DNA from 4 places in the Streptomyces sp. NPDC001156 genome. Region 4 is predicted to be linked to each of the others. Evidence: riboswitches for the same ligand, from Rfam matches in the RefSeq annotation. Region 4 holds a riboswitch; each other region holds the start of a gene.
The links. Region 4 has a riboswitch for cyclic di-AMP ahead of ACWDA7_RS10950 (transglycosylase SLT domain-containing protein). Riboswitches for the same ligand answer to the same signal wherever they lie in the genome.

Region 1 (5,128 bases), on a different contig from region 4:
CAAGACCGGCATCCCCGGCGAGCGCAAGGCCGAGCTGATGACGCACCTGCTCAACATCGATCCCCCGGACCACACGCGGCTGCGGCGGCTCGTCTCCAAGGCCTTCACCCCCCGTCGCGTCGCCGAGTTCACACCCCGGGTGCAGGAGCTGACCGACCAGCTCATCGACCGCTTCGCGGAACGCGGCTCCGCCGATCTCATCCATGAGTTCGCCTTCCCGCTCCCCATCTACGCCATCTGCGACATGCTCGGCGTCCCCCGCGAGGACCAGGACGACTTCAGGGACTGGGCCGGGATGATGATCCGGCACGGCGGGGGACCCCGGGGCGGGGTCGCCCGGTCCGTCAAGAAGATGCGCGGCTATCTCGCCGACCTCATCCACCGCAAGCGCGAAGCTCTGCCCGATGCGCCCGGCCCCGGTGAGGACCTCATCTCCGGGCTCATCCGCGCCTCCGACCACGGCGAGCACCTCACCGAGAACGAGGCCGCCGCCATGGCCTTCATCCTGCTCTTCGCCGGGTTCGAGACAACGGTCAATCTGATCGGCAACGGGACGTACGCCCTCCTCACCCACCCCGAGCAGCGTGCCTGGCTGCAGGCCTCCCTCGCCCGTGGGGAGCGCGGGCTGCTCGAGACGGGGGTCGAGGAACTCCTCCGCTACGACGGCCCGGTCGAGCTGGCCACCTGGCGGTTCGCCACCCAGCCGCTCACCGTCGGCGGGCAGGACATCGCCCCCGGCGATCCGGTGCTCGTCGTGCTGGCGGCCGCCGACCGGGACCCGGAGCGGTTCGCCGATCCCGATGTGCTCGACCTCTCCCGCCGCGACAACCAGCATCTGGGATACGGCCACGGCATCCACTACTGCCTCGGCGCCCCCCTCGCCCGCCTCGAGGGGCAGACCGCCCTCGCCACGCTCCTCATCCGGCTGCCCGATCTGGAACTCGGGGCGGACCCGGTCGACTTGCGCTGGCGCGGCGGACTCATCATGCGGGGATTGCGAACTTTGCCCGTAAAGTTCGCGACGGATCGTGATGTGCGACGGCCGTCTGGCGCCGATTCCGGAGGATGACGCGGCGATCACGCGGGCGGTCCCGTAGTCGGTCCCGGAAAGGTGACACGCACTCAACTCTGTGATCTTCACGTGATCTGCGCTGCATTAACTTGTGACAAGTGATCGCTTGGCGCTACCTTCACGCAGCAGCGCGACGACATGCCTCAACCGTCGCGCCGGTCCCTGCTGTCGTGTGAAAGGCAAGCGCATGCTCTCCGGGAACGGCCGTCACCGGCGCCCCCGCCAGGCTCCGGCTCTCCTTGTCGCGGCAGGGGTGACCGGCTCAGCGATCGCGATCCCGCTGCTGGGCGCCACCGGTGCGAGCGCGGCCTCCGGTATCACCTGGGACCGGGTCGCGGAGTGCGCGAGCGGAGGCTCCTGGAGCGCGGACACCGGCAACGACCGCTACGGCGGGCTCCAGTTGACGCAGCAGGACTGGGACGAGTACGGCGGCCTCGACTACGCCCCCAGGGCCGACCAGGCGAGCCGCTCCCAGCAGATCGCCGTCGCCGAGAGGATCCTCGACGGCCAGGGCGTCTCCGTCTGGTCCGCCTGCGGTCTGGTCGCCGGCCTGAGTGAGGACTCGGCCTCCGCGCACGTCGACACCGGCCTCGCGGGCGAATCCTCCGACGGCGGGTCCTCCTCCGGCTACGGCATGGACTCCGGACTGTCCGAGTCGTCTGGATCGACCACTTCGGGGCACTCATCGCCTTCTTCGTCCGCCTCCTCCTCTTCGTCGCCTTCCTCCGGGGCGAGTGAGAAGTCCTTCAAGGGTGCTTCCCGATCGGCGGGGTCTCAGGGTGACGGCGACGCGTCCACTGAAGCGACGAAGAGCGACGAGTCGGACAAGTCCGGGCAGAGCGACACCTCTTCGAGGGCCGGTCGTCATCGCGGGAGCAGCGCCGACGAGAGTGCGGCGGGTGACCGTGCGGGCGACTCGGCCGCCCGGCACGCTTCGCGCGGCTCCAGCGCCGGGCGCGACGTCGCCGACGGCTCGTACACCGTCCGGCCCGGGGACAATCTGACGGCCATCGCCGACTCCCTTGACCTGAAGGGCGGATGGGCCAAGCTGTACGACGCGAACAAGAAGACGGTCGGCGCCGACCCCGACCTCATTCTCCCCGGTCAGAACCTTGAGATCGGTACCGAATCCGACGCCGGGCAGCAGTGAACTGCCTTGCCGTTCCAGGGGACTTCATGCCCTGGTTCGTGGCGAATGTCTGATTTGGCGAGAGTGAGATATGAGTCTCATAAGCCCTGATCGTCTTTGAAATTCCGCGGATCGACTGCTTACGGTCGTGTCCGCTCGCCACAGCGGGCCCCCACGGTCGCAACGCCGAATCCTGCCAGCGGCCGTGTGGGAACAGTCGACGCGTCAAGCGCCGTAGGCAGGAGCGGGGGACCCAAGGTAAGCGCCGCGCCCGGACATTGACCGGGACGGCTCGGGGTGAAGCCGCGCACCACGTCGTGCGCGGCCGGGCAACTCAACCGGCCCGAACCCGACAGCTCACCTCGCAGGCGTCGGTGAGGGGATCGAACCATGCTGTGTTCCGGCAAGGGCAAGCACCGCCGCCCGTCCAAGGCCACTCGCGCCGTCACACTCGCCGGCGTCGCCGGCGCCGCCATAGCCGCTCCGCTGCTCGCGGCCGGCAACGCCTCGGCCGCCACCTCGGCCGAGTGGGACGCCGTCGCCCAGTGCGAGTCCGGCGGCAACTGGGCCATCAACACCGGCAACGGTTTCTACGGTGGCCTGCAGTTCACGAACTCCACCTGGGCCGCCTACGGTGGCACCGCCTACGCCGCGCGTGCGGACCTGGCAAGTAAGGCCCAGCAGATCGCCGTCGCCGAGAAGGTCCTCGCAGGCCAGGGCAAGGGTGCCTGGCCGGTGTGCGGCAAGGGCCTGTCGAGCGCCCCCTACAACGGCGCCGCGGCCTCCACGAACAACTCGGCGAAGAGCGCCACGACCACTCGCTCGACCGGTGAGCAGACGGCCAACCGCTCCGCGCAGCGCCCGGCTCCCCAGAAGACGGTCACCACCCCGACCGGCCAGAAGATCAAGAAGGGCGACGGCGAGTACAAGGTCGTCAAGGGTGACAGCCTCAGCTCGATCGCCGAGAAGCACCACGTCCAGGGCGGCTGGAAGAAGCTGTTCCAGCTGAACAAGGACATCGTCAAGGACGCCGACCTCATCTACCCGGGTCAGCAGCTGCACCTGAAGTGACAGCTGCCGGGCAGCCGGCTCACAGGGTCCCCCCAGACGTGACCTCCATGGTGGGGGTCACGTGAGATCCACCCCCGTCCCCACGGGCTCCCCGCTCCGGTGCGTGTTCCCCCGTACGCACCGGAGCGGGGCCTTTTTGCCTGCGCGCCGTGCGATTTTCACCGGGCTTTCCTCTCCTCCTTTGTTCCGAGTAGGAACAATGTGTACCGTCACCCTGTCCTGGACGGTCGGTCGGCTGGCCGCCCACCCGGGACGGATAGGCTCTAGTCGCAAGGTGCCCCGCACTCTCAGCGTCACATCCATGAAGGAGATGCTCGTGCCGTCCATCGACGTCGTCGTAGCCCGGGAAATCCTGGACTCCCGCGGCAACCCCACGGTCGAGGTCGAGGTTGGCCTCGACGACGGCAGCACGGGTCGTGCCGCCGTCCCGTCCGGCGCCTCCACCGGTGCCTTCGAGGCCATCGAGCTCCGCGACGGTGACCCCAACCGCTACCAGGGCAAGGGCGTCGAGAAGGCCGTCCTCGCCGTCATCGAGCAGATCGGCCCGGAGCTCGTCGGCTACGACGCCACCGAGCAGCGCCTGATCGACCAGGCGATGTTCGACCTGGACGCCACCGACAACAAGGGCTCGCTCGGCGCCAACGCCATCCTCGGCGTCTCCCTCGCCGTCGCCCACGCCGCCTCCGAGGCGAGCGACCTCCCGCTCTTCCGTTACCTGGGCGGCCCGAACGCGCACCTGCTGCCGGTGCCGATGATGAACATCCTGAACGGCGGCTCGCACGCCGACTCCAACGTGGACATCCAGGAGTTCATGATCGCCCCGATCGGCGCGGAGTCCTTCTCGGAGGCCCTGCGCTGGGGCGCCGAGGTCTACCACACCCTGAAGAAGGTGCTGAAGACCAAGGGCCTGTCCACCGGCCTCGGTGACGAGGGCGGCTTCGCCCCGAACCTCGGCTCCAACCGCGAGGCCCTCGACCTCATCCTCGAGGCCGTCAAGCAGGCCGGGTACGTGCCCGGCGAGCAGATCGCCCTGGCTCTCGACGTTGCCGCCTCCGAGTTCTACAAGGACGGCAAGTACCTCTTCGAGGGCAAGGAGCGCTCCGCCGCCGAGATGACGGAGTACTACGAGGAGCTCGTCGCGGCCTACCCGCTCGTCTCCATCGAGGACCCGCTGTTCGAGGACGACTGGGCCGGCTGGAAGGTCATTACCGACAAGCTCGGCGACAAGGTCCAGCTGGTCGGCGACGACCTGTTCGTCACCAACCCCGAGCGCCTCGCCCGCGGCATCGAGGAGGGCACCGCCAACGCCCTGCTCGTGAAGGTGAACCAGATCGGCTCGCTGACCGAGACCCTGGACGCCGTCGAGCTGGCCCAGCGCAGTGGCTTCAAGTGCATGATGTCGCACCGCTCCGGCGAGACCGAGGACGTCACCATCGCCGACCTGGCCGTCGCCACCAACTGCGGCCAGATCAAGACCGGCGCCCCGGCCCGCTCCGAGCGCGTCGCCAAGTACAACCAGCTGCTGCGCATCGAGGAGATCCTGGACGACGCCGCGGTGTACGCCGGCCGCAGCGCCTTCCCGCGCTTCAAGGGCTGAGTGCGCTGAGAACGCCTTAGCCGGTCGTCCGTACGTCCCCGTACCCGGTCCCGTACCGTGTGCGGGGACGTACGCACGTATGAAGGGGAGGCGGGAGACATGGCCGGGAAGGACGGCGACCGGTTCTCCACCGCGACCAGGCTGCGGCTGCTCGGGGAACAGACGGCGGCCCGGGTCTACCGCTCCCAGACCAAGCGGCAGGCGCGGCGCTCCCGGCTCACCGGCCGGGCCGCGCTGCTCGCCCTCGTACTGTGCTCTC
Region 2 (4,872 bases), on a different contig from region 4:
CCGCCGTGGTCTCCGTGCGGGCAGCCTCCCCCGAACTGGCCGTACGGTGGGCGGCCGGCTGCCGGTCGGCGGGGGTCGCCGTCGGCTGCTTCCGTCCGCCCTCGGTGCCCGACGGCATCTCACGGCTGCGGCTGACCGCTCGTGCCGACCTCACCGACGGTCAGATCGAGCACGCCGTGGGGGTGATCGGCGAAACGCGACCGTGAGTCGGCGAAACGGCCGTGCCTCGCGCGCCGTACGGGTGATGCCTACGAGCTCGCACGAACAGAGTGGGGGAGGAATTGCTACGGAAGTGACTCGGAAAGCGGTTCGAAATTGGCCGATTTGCTACCGAGTCGCAGAAACGTGATCACCTCAGTTCGGTCAGGAACTCCTTCCAGGCGCCGGGGCCGAAGACCAGGGCGGGTCCGCTCACGTTCTTTGAGTCGCGCACGGCCACCAGGCCGGACCAGCGTCCGGGGCCGGGCAGAGCGGTCTCGACGCAGTTGTTCATTCCCGTGCTGCGACTGCTGCGCAGCCACCGCACTCCGTGCAGCAAGGTGCTGGAAGGGATGTGTCGAGGCAGTGCTGACATGGTGACTCCTTATGCGTCGCCGGCCAACGCGGCGATGTAATCCAACGTGTCCTCGGGGGAAAGGGCGTGGATCCGAAGGGAGTTGAAGGCCTCGCTGTAGGCCTGGAGGTCTTCTTTCCGCTCCAGGTAGAGGCTACTCGTCAAGTGGTCGAGAACAACTACATCCAGATCAGATCTGCTCGGAAATGAGAAGATAACGAAAGGTCCGGTAATGCCGATATGCGCCCCGGCGGCGAACGGCAGGACCTGGAGCCGGACCTGGGGCAGTTTGGCCGCGTCCAGGAGCCGTTGCAGCTGGCGCGCCATGACCTTCGGACCCCCCACCTCTCGGTGCAGCACCGCCTCGTCCAGAACCGCCCACAGGCTCAGCGGCGGATCGGCGCGCAGCACGTCCTGCCGGGCCAGCCGCACCTCCACCAGGGCGTCCAGCTTGTCGTCCTCCAGACCGTCGACGGCGGCCCGGGTCACGGCCCGGGCGTACTCGGGCGTCTGGAGCAGCCCCGGCACCACGGAGGTCTCCAGCGTGCGTATCCCGCTCGCCTGTGACTCCAGGCTGATGAAATCGCGGTAGGTCGGCGGCAGCACCCCGCGGTAGGCGTTCCACCAGTTCTGCCGCCCGCCGCCGTCCTCCGAGCCCGCGAGCATGAGCAGCAGCTCCCGCAGCTCGGGCTCCTCGACGCCGTACGCGTCCAGCAGCCGGCCCACGTCGGCCGGTTTGACCCCGCTGGCACCCGTCTCGATCCGGCTCACCTTGGACTGGTGCCAGCCGACCAGGGCGGCTGCCTCGCCGCTCGTGAGCCTCGTCCGGGCGCGCAGGGCGCGCAATTCGGCGCCGAGTTTGCGGCGGCGCACCGCTGGTCCGTACTGCATGGCCGACTCCCTCCGCATGGCGCGCGGTTTTCACGGCGACGGTAGAGGATGAGCCCCGGGGTCGCCCAAATACGATCGGTCGTCGGAGAGTTCACCGCTTTGGGCGACAGATATATGCATATCTCGGGGGATCGCGCCCGACGGAGGCCAGGTGATGGCAGGCTGGCGAGCAGCACCCAGTCCGGAACCGTTACTCGAACCAACCGCTCGTGTCGGACTCCGGTCCCGTGGGAAAGGGACGACCGTCGCCATGGCAGATCATCAGGAAGCATCCGTCACTCTGCCGAGCGATCCCGCCTCGGTCTCCGCCGCCCGGAAATATGTCTCCGACATTCTCATCGAATGGGGGCTGCCGGGCGACGCCGAAGTCGCCGACACCGTACGGCTGATCGTGTCCGAACTCGCCACGAACGCCATCCAGCACACCCTGGGGCAGTCACCCACGTTCACGGTGGACGTCGTCCTCGACCGGGACGAGTTATTACGCATCGGCGTCACCGACAGCCACCCGCGTTTCCCCAAACGCCTGCCCGCGGCCGTGCAACAGGACAACGGCCGCGGAATGGTGATCATCCGCTGGCTCGCCGCGGAGTACGGCGGCAAGCTGAGCGTGCGGCCCACCCGCGAGGGGGGCAAGACGGTCGCGATCGAACTGCCGTGGGCCGCACCCGTGGAGCCGGTCGCGGCGGGCGGCCAGCAGGGCTCCTGAGACCCGGCCGGCGCACTCGGCGCCGTGCCGTGTCGTCGCCCCGTGCGGACCGGCGGCCGCACGTCAGCGGGAGGGCCCGGGGGTGTCCCGGCCGTCCGCCTGGTCCGTCGTCTGGTGATCGGTGATCGCCCGCTGGACCATCCGCGGCATGACACGCCACAGGCCGACGTAGACCAGGAAGGTGCTCGCACTGGCGGCGATACCGGCGATGCGCCCCATGGCCACGTCCACCACCAGCAGCACCGACCCGGTGAACGCCAGCGTCAGTACCACAAGCCCGAGCGCGGCCAGGCGGGACGAGATCCGCACCACGGAGGGCTTCACGCGCTGCTGGAAGAGGGTGCGGTGCAGCGCCGCGGGCGAGGTGAACAGGGCCGCGGCCAGCACGGCCAGCAGGAGCGTGGTGACGTACGTGATGCGCTGGACCGTGTCGAGGGACGGGAAGCGCGAGGTGAAGGCGAGGGTCAGCAAGAACGCGAAGAGGATCTGCACCCCGGTCTGGGTGACCCGCAGCTCCTGAAGCAACTCGGAGAAGTTGCGGTCGGCGCGCTCCAGGGGTGTCTCGTTCCGATCCTGGTGAGGTGGTGGGTCGGCCATGGTGAACAAGTAACCGATTCGACCCGGCTCACGCCCCTGCGGGGCGGCGGCGCGCCGTGCCGCCACCCCGCAGGTCGAATCAGCTGACCCGTCCGTACCACACGCTCTTCGTCCAGATCTTCTGGAGCCTCACTACGTCCCCGGTCTTCGGGGAGTGCCAGATCCTTCCCTTCCCGGCGTAGATGCCGACGTGGTAGACGCTGCGGCCCCAGTGGAAGAACACCAGGTCTCCCGCCCTGCGGTGCGACGCGGAGATGTGGCGCGTCTTGTTGTACTGCGCCGCGGCGGTGCGGGGCAGTTTCTTGCCCGCCTTCTTGAACGCGTACACCGTGAGCCCCGAGCAGTCGAAGCGGCGCGGGCCGGTGGCACCGTACTGGTACGGTGATCCCTTCTTGGACGCCGCGATCTGCAGCGCCTTGGTAGCCGGAGCCGCGGCGGCGGCGTCGGTGGCGAGGCCGGGGGCCACGATGCTGCCGCCGACGGCGGCGAGAGTGAGAGCCGAGGCCGTGCCGGCCCGGGTCAGCAGCGACGGGACACGATTGAGCGCAGTCATGCGCAACCCTTCGTCAGCCGCCTGTGAAGGATGACCTGTCGGATTCGGGCTGGCGAAGTAGCCCGGCCGCTCACGCGGCTTCACCCCAAGGACCGCCCGGATCTCTCCGGCGGCCCGCCTTGCTGGGTCCTCCACTCCTGCCGATCCATTTCTGTCGACCCGTCATCCGGGCGGCGGCAGGATTCGGCGTCCGCCCGGACCGCCCCGCCGTGGTGGCGGGGGCTTGTCGTCAGCAAGGGATCTTCACTCACGAGTGTCCAAAAAACACAATGGAACCGGTGGTTTGTGGCATTACTCACCACTCACCCGTTCGGCTGGACAGCCCTTTGTTCGGGCCGCGTTGAGGGGTGGGACGAGGCCCGGACCTGCGGTGGAACACCTCATCCCGGCCCAAGGGGAAGCGTTTTGCGCATGCCTCGCGGGCCCTTGGGATCATGGACGTCTACTCCGAGTGTGGGTAACCCGTTCGGTGCGTTTGAGCCGCGGTAAAGGGGTAGAGGTCGCCGCCCGATGTGCGGTGCGCGGCAGCCGTCCAGCCAACTTCCCAGCTCCTACGCGCCGATCACTACCCGTCAGCCGACCGTCCTGCGCGACGCAGGAGGACGGAGGAGCCGTCGCTCAGGCCGGCTCCGCACCCGCACCGATCCATCAGGTCAGTCGTCCGGTCCGGGAGGCACCGTGACGCGGGCCGCGCGGCGTTCGCCGTCCAGGACGCGCAGGGCCCGGGCGAGCGTGCGGCCGTGCAGTTCGCTCTCACCGCGCTGGTGCATCAGCGCCAGGGCCTCGCGCAGGGCCACCGCCTTGCCGACCAGGGCCTGGGCGGCGCGCAGTGAGCCGTAGGTGTCCCCGGAGTGCGCGGGGTTGATGCGGCCGACGAGGTCGACCACGTCGAGGTAACGGTCGATCAGTTCGGCTTCCGCACGGGTCAGCGGGGGCAGCGGAGGCAGTTCGGGCGGCAGCATCGACGGCTCACCTCGCGCCGGGCGCGGTGCGTGATGCCTTGCGGCTCGGGATGATGCGATCGACCAGCCCGTACTCCACCGCAGCCGGGGCGTCGAGGATCTTGTCCCGCTCGATGTCGGCTGCGATCCGCTCGGGACTCTGCCCGGTGTGCCGCGCGAGCATCTCCTGCAGCCGCCTGCGCGTGCGGATGAGTTCCTCGGCCTGGATGGCCAGATCGGTGGCCTGTCCCTGGATGGGCTCGGGCAGGGACGGCTGGTGGATCAATACGCGTGCGCCGGGCAGCGCGAACCGCTTGCCCGGCGTGCCCGCGGCGAGCAGAACGGCCGCGGCGGACGCCGCCTGGCCGAGGCAGATCGTCTCCACATCGCAGCCGACGTACTGGATCGTGTCGTAGACGGCCGTCATCGCGCTGAACGAGCCGCCGGGGGAGTTGATGTACAGCGAGATGTCCCGGTCCGGAGCCAGGTACTCGAGGTGCATGAACTGCGCCATCACGTCATTGGCCGAGGTGTCGTCGATGGGCGTTCCCAGAAAGATGATCCGCTCGTCCAGCAGCTTGGAGTACGGGTCGAGGGTCCGCTGCTCGTAGCCGGTGCGTTCGGTGAA
Region 3 (5,128 bases), on a different contig from region 4:
TCTCCCGCTGGGCCAGGGCGTCGATCATCGCCTCGGCACGGTCGCCGATCCCCCGCTTCGGCACGTTCAGGATCCGCCGCAGCGGCACGGAGTCCTCCGGGTTCGCCAGCACCCGCAGGTACGCCAGGACGTCCCGGACCTCCTTGCGCTCGTAGAAGCGGACGCCGCCGACGACCTTGTAGGGCAGGCCGACGCGGATGAAGATCTCTTCGAAGACACGGGACTGGGCGTTCGTGCGGTAGAAGACGGCGACGTCGCCCGCCTTCGCCTCGCCCGTGTCGGTGAGGCGGTCTATCTCCTCGGCGACGAACTGGGCCTCGTCGTGCTCGGTGTCGGCGACGTAGCCGGTGATCCGCGCGCCGGCGCCCGCGTTGGTCCACAGGTTCTTCGGGCGGCGGGACTCGTTGCGCTCGATGACCGCGTTGGCGGCGCTCAGGATCGTCTGCGTGGAGCGGTAGTTCTGCTCCAGCAGGATCGTGGTGGCGTCCGGGTAGTCCTCCTCGAACTGGAGGATGTTGCGGATGGTCGCGCCGCGGAAGGCGTAGATCGACTGGTCGGCGTCACCGACGACGCACAGTTCGGCCGGCTGCAACTCGTCCTCGCCGGGGGGTACGTCCACGGGGTGCTCACGGGTGCCGACAAGCTCCCGGACGAGGGCGTACTGGGCGTGGTTGGTGTCCTGGTACTCGTCCACGAGGACGTGACGGAAGCGGCGGCGGTAGTGCTCGGCGACGTCCGGGAAGGCGCGCAGCAGGTTCACCGTCGTCATGATCAGGTCGTCGAAGTCGAGCGCGTTCGCCTCGCGGAGCCTGGACTGGTAGAGCGCGTACGCCTGGGCGAGGGTCTTCTCGAATCCGTCGGCGGCCTGCGCGGCGAAGTCCTCTTCGTCGATCAACTCGTTCTTCAGGTTGGAGATCTTCGCGCTGAAGGACTTCGGCGGGTATCGCTTGGGGTCGAGGTCCAGGTCGCGGCAGACGAGCGCCATCAGCCGCTTGCTGTCGGCCGCGTCGTAGATCGAGAAGGAGGATGTGAAGCCGAGTTTCTTGCTCTCCCGGCGCAGGATGCGGACGCACGCGCTGTGGAAGGTCATCACCCACATCGCGTTCGCGCGCGGGCCGACGAGGTGCTCGACGCGCTCCTTCATCTCGCCCGCGGCCTTGTTGGTGAAGGTGATCGCGAGGATCTGCCCAGGGTGGACGCCGCGCTCGGCCAGCAGATGGGCGATGCGGTGCGTCAGCACACGGGTCTTGCCCGAGCCGGCGCCGGCCACGATGAGCAGGGGGGAGCCGGCGTGCACAACGGCCGCGCGCTGGTTCTCGTTGAGCCCCTGGAGCAGTGCCTGGGGGTCGATGACCGGGCGGGGCGCGCCGTCCCTGTAGTACGCCTCACGGTCCGGGGGTACGTCGAAACGCCCGCCGAACAGATCGTCCGGAACCGGTTCCGGAGCGTGATCGTCCTCGGGCGGCGGGGGCTGCTCCTCAGCGGCCGGGGTGGCCTTGAGGTCCGCCAGGAAGCTGTCGTCAAAGAGGCTGCTCATCGCTCTCCGAGTCTAGGCCGCCCCACCGACAACCGGCCGCCGCCCGGGAAACACACCGACCGGCCTGGGCTCTGCGATGGATGATCTTCCGAAACCGACCACAAGGACTCCGTCACCTTCCGGGATCGATCGGTCACCAGCGGAAACGGATCGCATGGGGCCGACATGCCTGCCCAGGACCCCGCTCGAGCCCGTGCGGACAGGAAGACGACACCCCTCCGACAGCCGCGACAGGAACGAGTCAACTCATCACAGAACTGCCCATATTGACCACGGGCCGACGGATTCATGAGCCAGGTCACGAAAATGTATCGGGCATATCGAACATCAACCTTCACACAGACCACATCAGTTGGCTACCGTTCCCGGCGGGCCGTACGACCCCCACCGGCGAAGGTCGCCGGGTCGCGCGGCTTCCGCCGAGTCCGGTGCGCCCTCGTGGCAGCCGGAGCCGGGGACCCACCCGATCCTGGGGTGAATCGGCCGACCGCCTTTCGGGGCAAGGCCGTAGGGCACGCCTTCCGAACCACCCGCCCGAACCCGACAGCTAACTCGGTAGGCGGAGTACGGAAGGAGTCGCCTCCCATGGCGCCGCACCGCAAGGCCCGCCCCTCAGGCACGCGCATCGCAGGCATACGGACCCCCGCCCTCGCGACGGCGGCCCTCACCTCCGTGGCCCTGCTCTCCCAGACGGCCAACGCCGCGCCCTCCACCGATGGCAAGCCGAGCATCGAAGAGGTCGAGAAAAAGGTCGACGACCTCTACCGCCAGGCCGAGTCGGCGACCGAAAAGTACAACGCCGCCAAGGAGAAGACGGCCAGCCAACGCAAGCGCGTCGACACGCTCCTGGACGACGTCGCCAGACGCACACAGAGTCTCAACGAGGCTCGGGACAAGCTGGGTTCGTTCGCCGCCGCGCAGTACCGCACCGGGGCGGCGGCCCCCGACACGGCCACGCTCCTGCTCGCCGACTCGCCCCAGGACTACTTCGACCAGACCCAGTTGATGGGCCGGCTCACCAGTCGCCAGAAGCAGGCGGTCGACGAGTACACCACCGACCAGGCCGCGACGATGGACAAGCGGCGCGAGGCCACCCAGAGCCTGCAGACGCTCACGGAGTCGCAGCAGACCCTCAGGTCGAGCAAGACGACCATCCAGACGAAGCTCGCCGCCGCACGGAACCTGCTGTCGGATCTGACCGCCGAGGAGAAGGCGCGGCTCGCCGCGATCGAGCAGAAGAAGCAGGAAGAGGCTCAGCGCCAGGCGGAAGAGCTGGCACGGCAGCAGGCGGCGCAGCGAGAGGCCGCGCAGCGCCAGGCGGCTCAGCAGAAGGCGCAGTCGAGCACGCCGAGCACTACGACCGGTTCGACGGACACGTCCGCCACGGGCTCCTCGAACGCGACGAAGGCGGACCAGGTCCTGGCGTTCGCCCGGGCCCAGATCGGCAAGCCCTACGCGTGGGGCGCCACCGGACCGGACTCGTACGACTGCTCGGGGCTGACCCAGGCCGCTTGGAAGGCCGCCGGGGCGACGCTCCCGCGCACCACGTACGACCAGGTGAACGCCGGCACGACGGTCTCGCTCACCGACGCCCAGCCCGGTGACCTGATCTTCTTCTACGACGACATCAGCCACGTCGGCATCTACATCGGCAACGGCATGATGATCCACGCCCCGAAGCCCGGCGCATACGTCCGCGAGGAGTCGGTCTACTACGGCGGCGCTTCGATCATCCACAGCGTGGTGCGGCCCGGCTGAGGCCGGTTTCCCTTTCCGGTACGGGGCACGCGCGCGTGGGGTTGTTTTCGGCCTCCCGCGCGCGTGCCCCGTACGCATCGCGCGTGTGCGTCCCTAGCATCAGGCGCATGTCAGGCACCTCCGAGCTCCGCACCTGGTGGACACAGCGTCCGCCCGCCACCGGGGCCGCCGTGATGGCGACCGGCATCCTGTCGGTCGGGCTGCATCTGACCGGGTACGGGGTCCTCTCCCGTATCGCCCTCGCCCTGACGGCCGCCGCCTGGCTGGGGCTCGTCGTCGACGTCGGCGTACGGGTGCTGTGGGAGCGCGACCGGTGGGCTCGGCAGGCTCTCACGGCGACCGCACTCGCCCCTGTCGCGGCGACCGCCACGCTGGGCACGGGAGTGTCCATGCAGGGCGGGCAGCCGCTCGCCGAGGCGCTTCTCGCGCTGGCCTTCGCGCTGTGGGTGGGCTTGCTCCTCCCGGTCGCACTGCGCTGGGAGCGGCCTATGCCCGGGGCCGTGTTCCTCGGGTGCGTGGCCACGCAGGGGGTCGCCGTGCTCGCGGCGATGCTCGGGGCCACGGTGGGGACCGCATGGCTCGTGCACACGGCGCTGGTGCTCTTCTGGCTCGGGCTGGTGTTCTACCTGATCGGGCTGCGGTGCTTCGACCTGCGGCAGACGGCGACCGGTGCCGGAGACCACTGGATCGCGGGCGGCGCGCTCGCCATTTCCGCGCTGGCCGGGTCCCGGCTCGTGGCAGCCGGGCACAGCGGGCGCTACCTCTGGAGCAACGACGACAAGGGCGTCCTGCGGGAAGTCACGCTCGCCCTCCTCGTCCTCGCCCTCGTCTTCTACTGCGTGCTGGCGGCGGCCGAGCTGCTCCGGCCGCGGCTGCGCTATGACACGCGGCGCTGGTCGACGGTCTTCCCGTTGGGGATGACAGCGGTGGCGAGCCTGTCGGTCGCCACCACCCGCGGGGTGTCCTGGCTGCGCGGCCTCGGTGAGGTCCTGCTGTGGATCGCGGTGGCCGCCTGGTGCGTGGTCCTCGCCATGGCGGTCTCGTCGGTCCTGGGAGGCCTCAGGTCCAGAGCACCGCGATGAAGATGTTCGCGGTGGTCAGCGCACCGACGAGGGCGAAGGGACCCTTGTCGATCTTCTCCTCGTCCCGCTTCACGTAGACCAGGCCGAGAATCACGATCAGCAGGGCCAGTTTGACACCGATCTTGAACGTGTTGACCGAGTGGTGGTCCGCCTGGTTGAGGCCGACCAGGACGACTCCGGTGACCAGCATGGTCAGCGCGCCGTGGAGCATGCCGGGCACGAAGCGGGCGGTGCCCCGGCCCATCGCCTTCATCTGGGTGAGGAAGCCGCCGAGGAGCGCGGCGATGCCAACGATGTGCAGGCCGACGAAGAGATGGATGAGTACGTCCATGGGGCGGAGCCTAATCAGGGGTGCGCAGGTCCCCTGACACCGGCCCCGCGGATGTCAGGCCGCTCACACGGCCCCTGGATCCGCATATATGCCCCCCATAGCACTCCATCGACTCTCCCGCTCTCGGAACCGCCGCATCGGTCATCGCAGAGCGTGATGTCGACCCAGTCATGTCGGGATAACGCTCACATACGGTCACCGTCAGTCCAGTCGGGTCACTTCCGTACTTTGCGTCACAAGACGGTCACAGTGAGGTTTAACGTCCTCCACCAGGTGACCGGCTCCCCACCGCCGCCCGGGCCAGGGGCGGCCGTCGGACACCACCGCCGAGAAGTCCGGCGGCGGCCCGTTCCCCCTGTGCGGGCCGCCGCCGGCCCCCCCGACCCCCCGGCGGTGGGGCGGGGGGGGGGGAGGGGGAGG
Region 4 (5,128 bases):
GAGGTGCTGCGCGGCCTCCGTGATGAAGGGCACTTCGCTCTTGGTGGCGTCCAGCAACCCCTCCTCGACAGCGGCCAGTCCGGCCTGGACATCGGCCTCCAGAGCCTGGTCCCGCACGCTCAGCCCGAACGGCCCGACGACGGTCACGTGGGGTCTCCTGTCTGCTGACGTCTGCTGACGATCACACGGTCGGTCTCAAGCACGGTCACTCGGTCGATGACGCTGTCTGTCGACGTGGCTCACCGAGTTTGTCGATCTGTCGTTGCCATCACTCAAGTCAGCGTATCCGGTCACGTTTCGATCACCGCGAGCGCCCACTGTTCCAGGCCGGGCGGTATCGAATCACGAACGGTATGTTCTTGATCAGGTGATATGAACACATCTTCATCGACATACCCGGAAATAACCTCTCGCAGCCGGTGCCAGCCCCCTCACGTCCTCCCGTGTACCCCGCCGGACGCACCCCACCGGGTCGCGGGCGCCCGAACCGTACACACCGGTCGCCGTCACCCGGCCGCGCGTGAACGGGAGGTCACCGCCCCGCGACCGCGCCGCCGCCCCAGCCGGCTGCGGACATCGCCGAGGAGCCGAGGTACGCACATGCACATCCGTACGTCCTTCCCCCACGCGACGGCTCACGGTGATTTCTGGATCCCGCTCCAGGACGGCACTCGTCTGTATGCGCGCGCGTGGCGCCCGTTGACCGCCGAGCCGGTCCCGGCCCTCCTCGAGTACCTCCCCGGCCGCCTGACCGACTCCACCGCGCTCCGCGACTGGCAGCGGCACCCCTGGTACGCGGGGCACGGCTATGTCTCCGTACGGGTGGACGCGCGCGGGCACGGCAACTCGGACGGCCGGCCCGCCGACGCGTACACGGCCACCGGGCTGTCCGACGGTGTCGAGGTCGTCGAGTGGCTGGCCGCTCAACCCTGGTGCGACGGCCGTGTGGGCATGTTCGGCATCGGCCTGGGCGGCATCGCCTCGCTCAGGGTCGCGGCCCTCGCGCCCGAGCCGCTGGGGGCGGTCGTCGCGGTGTGCGCCGGGGACGAGCGCCTGGACAACGACCTGCACCACCTGGGGGGTTCCGTCCTCGCCGGGGACCTGCCCGCCCGTGCGTCGGCCCTGGTCGCCCTCGCGGCCCGTCCGCCGGACCCGGCACATGTGGGCACGGTGTGGCGGGACGTCTGGGCCGACCGCCTGGAGGCGCTCGACCCGCTCGTCGACACCTGGCCGGCCCACCCGGTGTGGGACGGCCCCTGGGGCCACGGCGGCATCCGGGAGGACCACGGTGCGCTCCGCCGGGCGGCCGTACTCGCGGTGGGCGGCCGGCACGACCCGTACCGGGACGCCGTCCTCGGGCTCGTGGAGCACCTTCCGGCCGATCGCGTACGCGGTCTGATCGGGCCCTGGTCGCACCAGTACCCGGATCACGGGCTGCCGGGTCCGGCGATCGGTTTCCTCCAGGAGACGCTGCGCTGGTGGGACCACTGGCTCAAGGGCGAGGACACGGGAGTCATGGCCGAGCCGCCGCTGCGGGTGTACATCAGCGACCCGCATCCTCCGGCGACGCACTACGACGCACTCCCGGGCCGCTGGGTCGGCGAGCCGTCCTGGCCCTCGCCGAACGTCACCCGGGTCCCGTACGCACTCCAGGGCGCGTCCGTGCCCGTCCGGTCCCCGATGCACACCGGCCTCGACTCGGGCGGCTTCGCTCCCCGTGGCGACCACGCCGATCTGCCGCCGGACCAGCGCGAGGAGGACGCGAGGTCGGTGTGTTTCGAGTTCGAACCCGCCGAGGAGACCTGGGTGCTGGGCCGTCCCCGGGTGCGGCTGCGGCTGACCTGTCCGGTGCCGGGCGGCCAAGTGGTCGCCCGTCTCTGCGATGTGGCGCCCGACGGTTCGTCGACACTGGTCACCCGTGGAGTCCTGAACCTGTGGGCGCGCCGCGGTCCTGATCGGCCCGCCCCCTGGATTCCGGGCACGACGGAGGACGTGGTCTTCGAACTGAGCGGTGTCGGCCATGCCTTCCCGCCCCGTCACCGCATCCGCCTGGCCGTCTCCTCCGCGTACTGGCCGTGGGCGTGGCCCCGGCCCGGTTCGGAGGCGGGCTTCACGCTGGACCCCGCCGGAAGCTCGCTGGAACTCCCGGTGCGGACCCGGGAGCAGGGGCCGCACATCGCCTTCGAGGAACCGGAGCAGTCCGAGCCGCTCGGCGTCAGCGATCCGGCCACGCTCGACGAACCCCGCCCGGAGCGCCTGGTGGTGCGGGACGTGGCGAAGGGCGAGTGGCTCCTGGTCGTCGACCCGCGCCGGGACGGCACGCGCGTGTATCCCGACGGCCTCGAAGTGAGCGAGGACGCGCTGGAGGCGTACACCATCGAGGACTCGGGTCCGTTGACCGCCCGCATCCGCTGCGACTGGTCGGTCCGGCTGCACCGCCCGGAGTCGGGCTGGGACGCGAGGGTGGAGACGCACGCGGAGCTCACCTGCACCGAGACGGACTTCGTCACCTCTCACGAGGTCGTCTGCAAGGACGGCTACGAGGTGGTGTTCCACCGCACATGGGAGAAGCGGATCCCCCGCGGAACGGGATAGAGGCGAGGCATCCGATCGCCACCTCAAGCCCTTATGGGGCAATATGCCCGATTGGCCGGAATGCCGGGCGGGAGAGGTGCGCGCATCCGCCTGTCCGAATTGCCACATTAGCCCCTTAGTTGCCAATCGCGCCTCACGTAAGGGCGAAGTGAATTGAGTCACGCACCCGTCGGAGGGGGGCTTTCGGGCGGGTCACCCAATCACCCTTTGCGTATGCCAAGTTGAGCATCTCTCGACAAAGAGGATCACACCCCTTATTCCCCGATGTCATGGTCAATCGGGTCGGAGCATGACATCCAGGCTTGTTCCCGACATGTGCTCTCGCATACCTTCCCTTCGACCCGAGCGGGCCGCCGAATCCTGCCGCCGCTCGAGAAGCCATCGACCCACCACGGCAGGAGCGGGGGACCCAGGTAAGTCGCCGGGCCGGACACTGTGCCGGAGCGGCTTGGGGTGAAGCCGTGCCTCGACACCGAGGACACGGCCGGGCACCTCCCCGCCCGAACCCGACAGCTCACCTCGCAGGCGCCGGAGAGGAATGCCACATGTCCGCTTTCGCCCTGCCCGCACGTCGCCAGGACCGCAACTCCAAGGCCACCCGCATCCGCCGCGCACTCACCGCCGCGGGGACCGGAGCCGTGGTTCTCGCCCTGCCGATCATGGGTGCGACCTGCGCTTCGGCCGCCACGCCGGCCGCTCCGACGAAGGCCGCCAGCGTGACGTCCCGCGCCGGTAGCCTCGACGGCTGGATCCGCCAGTCGCTCGCGATCATGGCCCAGAAGGGAATCCCCGGCTCGTACAACGGCATCTACCGCAACGTGATGCGCGAGTCCTCGGGCAACCCGAAGGCCATCAACCTCTGGGACTCCAACGCCCGCAAGGGCATCCCGTCCAAGGGGCTCCTCCAGATCATCGACCCGACCTTCCGGACGTACCACGTGTCGGGCACGCCCTTCGACCCCTACGACCCGGTCGCGAACATCACGGCCGCGTGCAACTACGCCGCCCACCGGTACGGCTCGATCGACAACGTCAACAGCGCCTACTGAGGTCCGCGGGCCGTCAGCGCCTGACCGGCAGCCGCCGGCCGGGGGCTGGCGGCCGGGGGCTGGCGGCCGGGAACAGCCGCTCGAGGACGACGGCGACGCCGTCGTCCTCGTTCGACGTGGTGATCTCGTCGGCGACCGCCTTGAGTTCCGGGTGGGCGTTGGCCATGGCGACGCCCTGCGCCGCCCAGTCGAACATGGGGATGTCGTTGGGCATGTCCCCGAAAGCGATGGTCCCTGACGGGCTCAGGCCCAGGAAACCGGCGGCCAGCGCGAGCCCCGTCGCCTTGGTGACGCCGCTCGGCTGCAGCTCGACGGTGCCGGGTCCCGACATGGTGACCGTAGCCAGGGAACCGACCACGCCACGGGCCACCGTCGCCAACTCGTCGTCGGACAGGGCGTGGTGGCGCAGCAGCACCTTGCTGATGGGCTCGCACCACAGGTCCTCGCGCCGCTCCACCCGCACCGCGGGCAGCGTGGGATGCGGCATTTGGTAGCCGGGCTCGATGAGCGTGAGCCCGTGCACTCCGTCCTGGTCCACGGCCGCGTACACCTGCCCCACCTCGGCCTCGATCTTGCCGAGCGCGGTTTCGGCCAACTCCCGGTCCAGGGTGACGGAGAAAAGCAGCCGCTGAGCGCCGGCGTCGTACACCTGCGCGCCCTGTCCGCACACCGCAAGCCCCCTCCCGCCGAGGTCGTCGAGCAGCGGTCGCACCCTCGGCGCCGGGCGCCCCGTCACCACCAGGTGCTGTGCACCGACCGCGGTGGCCCGTTCCAGTGCGGCCCGTGACCGGTCGGAGAGCGTGTCGTCACCACGCAGCAGCGTTCCGTCCAGGTCAGTGGCGATGAGCGAGTAAGCGAGGGGTGCGGCCATGATCAGAGAATACGGATGGAAACACCTCAGCGTTCGGGCGGTTACCGGACGGCATCCGATATCCCACGCAGCCCGGCACGCACGGATATCCTCCCTCACGTCACGGCCCCCGGGAACGGCGACCGGCGGCTCGACTCCCCCTGCCCCACGCGCCGTTGAGCTCTTCACCGGGTTCCTCCGAGGATGCGCCGGCCTTCAGGCCGGGGATGAATCGGACTCCTGCGGAGCAGGGCAGGGGTAGCCGGATCGCCGTCAGGGCGATCCGGTGTCGACCCCGCACGGCGGTGATGTCGCCCACGATGATCAAGAACTCTCAACTGTCAGTCCTCCCGGGTAGGTTCGGATGCATGACGACAGCAGCGGCCACAAAGGACGCCGGGCATGCCCGGTACACCTTCCGTGTGCGCCTGTCGAACACGGCCAGGCGCCGACTCGAAGCCGAGTGGGATCGCTGCCGGTGGATCTGGAACGAATGCGTGGCCAAGTCCAAACAGGTCCACGTGCAGGCCAGGGCAACAGGCGAGAAGCTGACGTGTGGCCCGGCTCAGCTCGACAAGATGCTGACCGAGGCCCGCAGGGGGATGCCGTGGCTGGCTGAGGGCGCGAGCGTGCC

Region 1: linked by a shared signal. The riboswitch ahead of ACWDA7_RS28535 (transglycosylase family protein) and the one ahead of ACWDA7_RS10950 (transglycosylase SLT domain-containing protein) in region 4 are both predicted to bind cyclic di-AMP.
Region 2: linked by a shared signal. The riboswitch ahead of ACWDA7_RS24340 (NlpC/P60 family protein) and the one ahead of ACWDA7_RS10950 (transglycosylase SLT domain-containing protein) in region 4 are both predicted to bind cyclic di-AMP.
Region 3: linked by a shared signal. The riboswitch ahead of ACWDA7_RS32310 (NlpC/P60 family protein) and the one ahead of ACWDA7_RS10950 (transglycosylase SLT domain-containing protein) in region 4 are both predicted to bind cyclic di-AMP.

Annotation. Positions count from the first base shown of each region.
Region 1 covers NZ_JBSFJX010000073.1:21,530-26,657, reverse strand. Annotated here, with positions in the region: gene ACWDA7_RS28545 (cytochrome P450 family protein) at 1-1,069, shown strand, start outside; gene ACWDA7_RS28540 (transglycosylase family protein) at 1,260-2,222, shown strand; cyclic di-AMP (ydaO/yuaA leader) riboswitch at 2,422-2,587, shown strand; gene ACWDA7_RS28535 (transglycosylase family protein) at 2,592-3,272, shown strand; gene eno (phosphopyruvate hydratase) at 3,583-4,869, shown strand; gene ACWDA7_RS28525 (FtsB family cell division protein) at 4,969-5,128, shown strand, end outside.
Region 2 covers NZ_JBSFJX010000054.1:186-5,057, forward strand. Annotated here, with positions in the region: partial or broken gene ACWDA7_RS24315 (aminotransferase class I/II-fold pyridoxal phosphate-dependent enzyme) at 1-206, shown strand, start outside; gene ACWDA7_RS24320 (DUF397 domain-containing protein) at 350-574, opposite strand; gene ACWDA7_RS24325 (helix-turn-helix domain-containing protein) at 584-1,444, opposite strand; gene ACWDA7_RS24330 (ATP-binding protein) at 1,695-2,153, shown strand; gene ACWDA7_RS24335 (DUF6328 family protein) at 2,217-2,750, opposite strand; gene ACWDA7_RS24340 (NlpC/P60 family protein) at 2,830-3,303, opposite strand; cyclic di-AMP (ydaO/yuaA leader) riboswitch at 3,308-3,492, opposite strand; gene ACWDA7_RS24345 (hypothetical protein) at 3,957-4,265, opposite strand; gene ACWDA7_RS24350 (ATP-dependent Clp protease proteolytic subunit) at 4,273-4,872, opposite strand, start outside.
Region 3 covers NZ_JBSFJX010000094.1:26,650-31,777, forward strand. Annotated here, with positions in the region: gene pcrA (DNA helicase PcrA) at 1-1,537, opposite strand, end outside; cyclic di-AMP (ydaO/yuaA leader) riboswitch at 1,945-2,114, shown strand; gene ACWDA7_RS32310 (NlpC/P60 family protein) at 2,123-3,295, shown strand; gene ACWDA7_RS32315 (tellurite resistance/C4-dicarboxylate transporter family protein) at 3,403-4,377, shown strand; gene ACWDA7_RS32320 (hypothetical protein) at 4,355-4,708, opposite strand.
Region 4 covers NZ_JBSFJX010000015.1:64,247-69,374, reverse strand. Annotated here, with positions in the region: gene ACWDA7_RS10960 (polyprenyl synthetase family protein) at 1-147, opposite strand, end outside; gene ACWDA7_RS10955 (CocE/NonD family hydrolase) at 601-2,595, shown strand; cyclic di-AMP (ydaO/yuaA leader) riboswitch at 2,968-3,136, shown strand; gene ACWDA7_RS10950 (transglycosylase SLT domain-containing protein) at 3,156-3,644, shown strand; gene ACWDA7_RS10945 (HAD family hydrolase) at 3,658-4,515, opposite strand; gene ACWDA7_RS10940 (RNA-guided endonuclease InsQ/TnpB family protein) at 4,863-5,128, shown strand, end outside.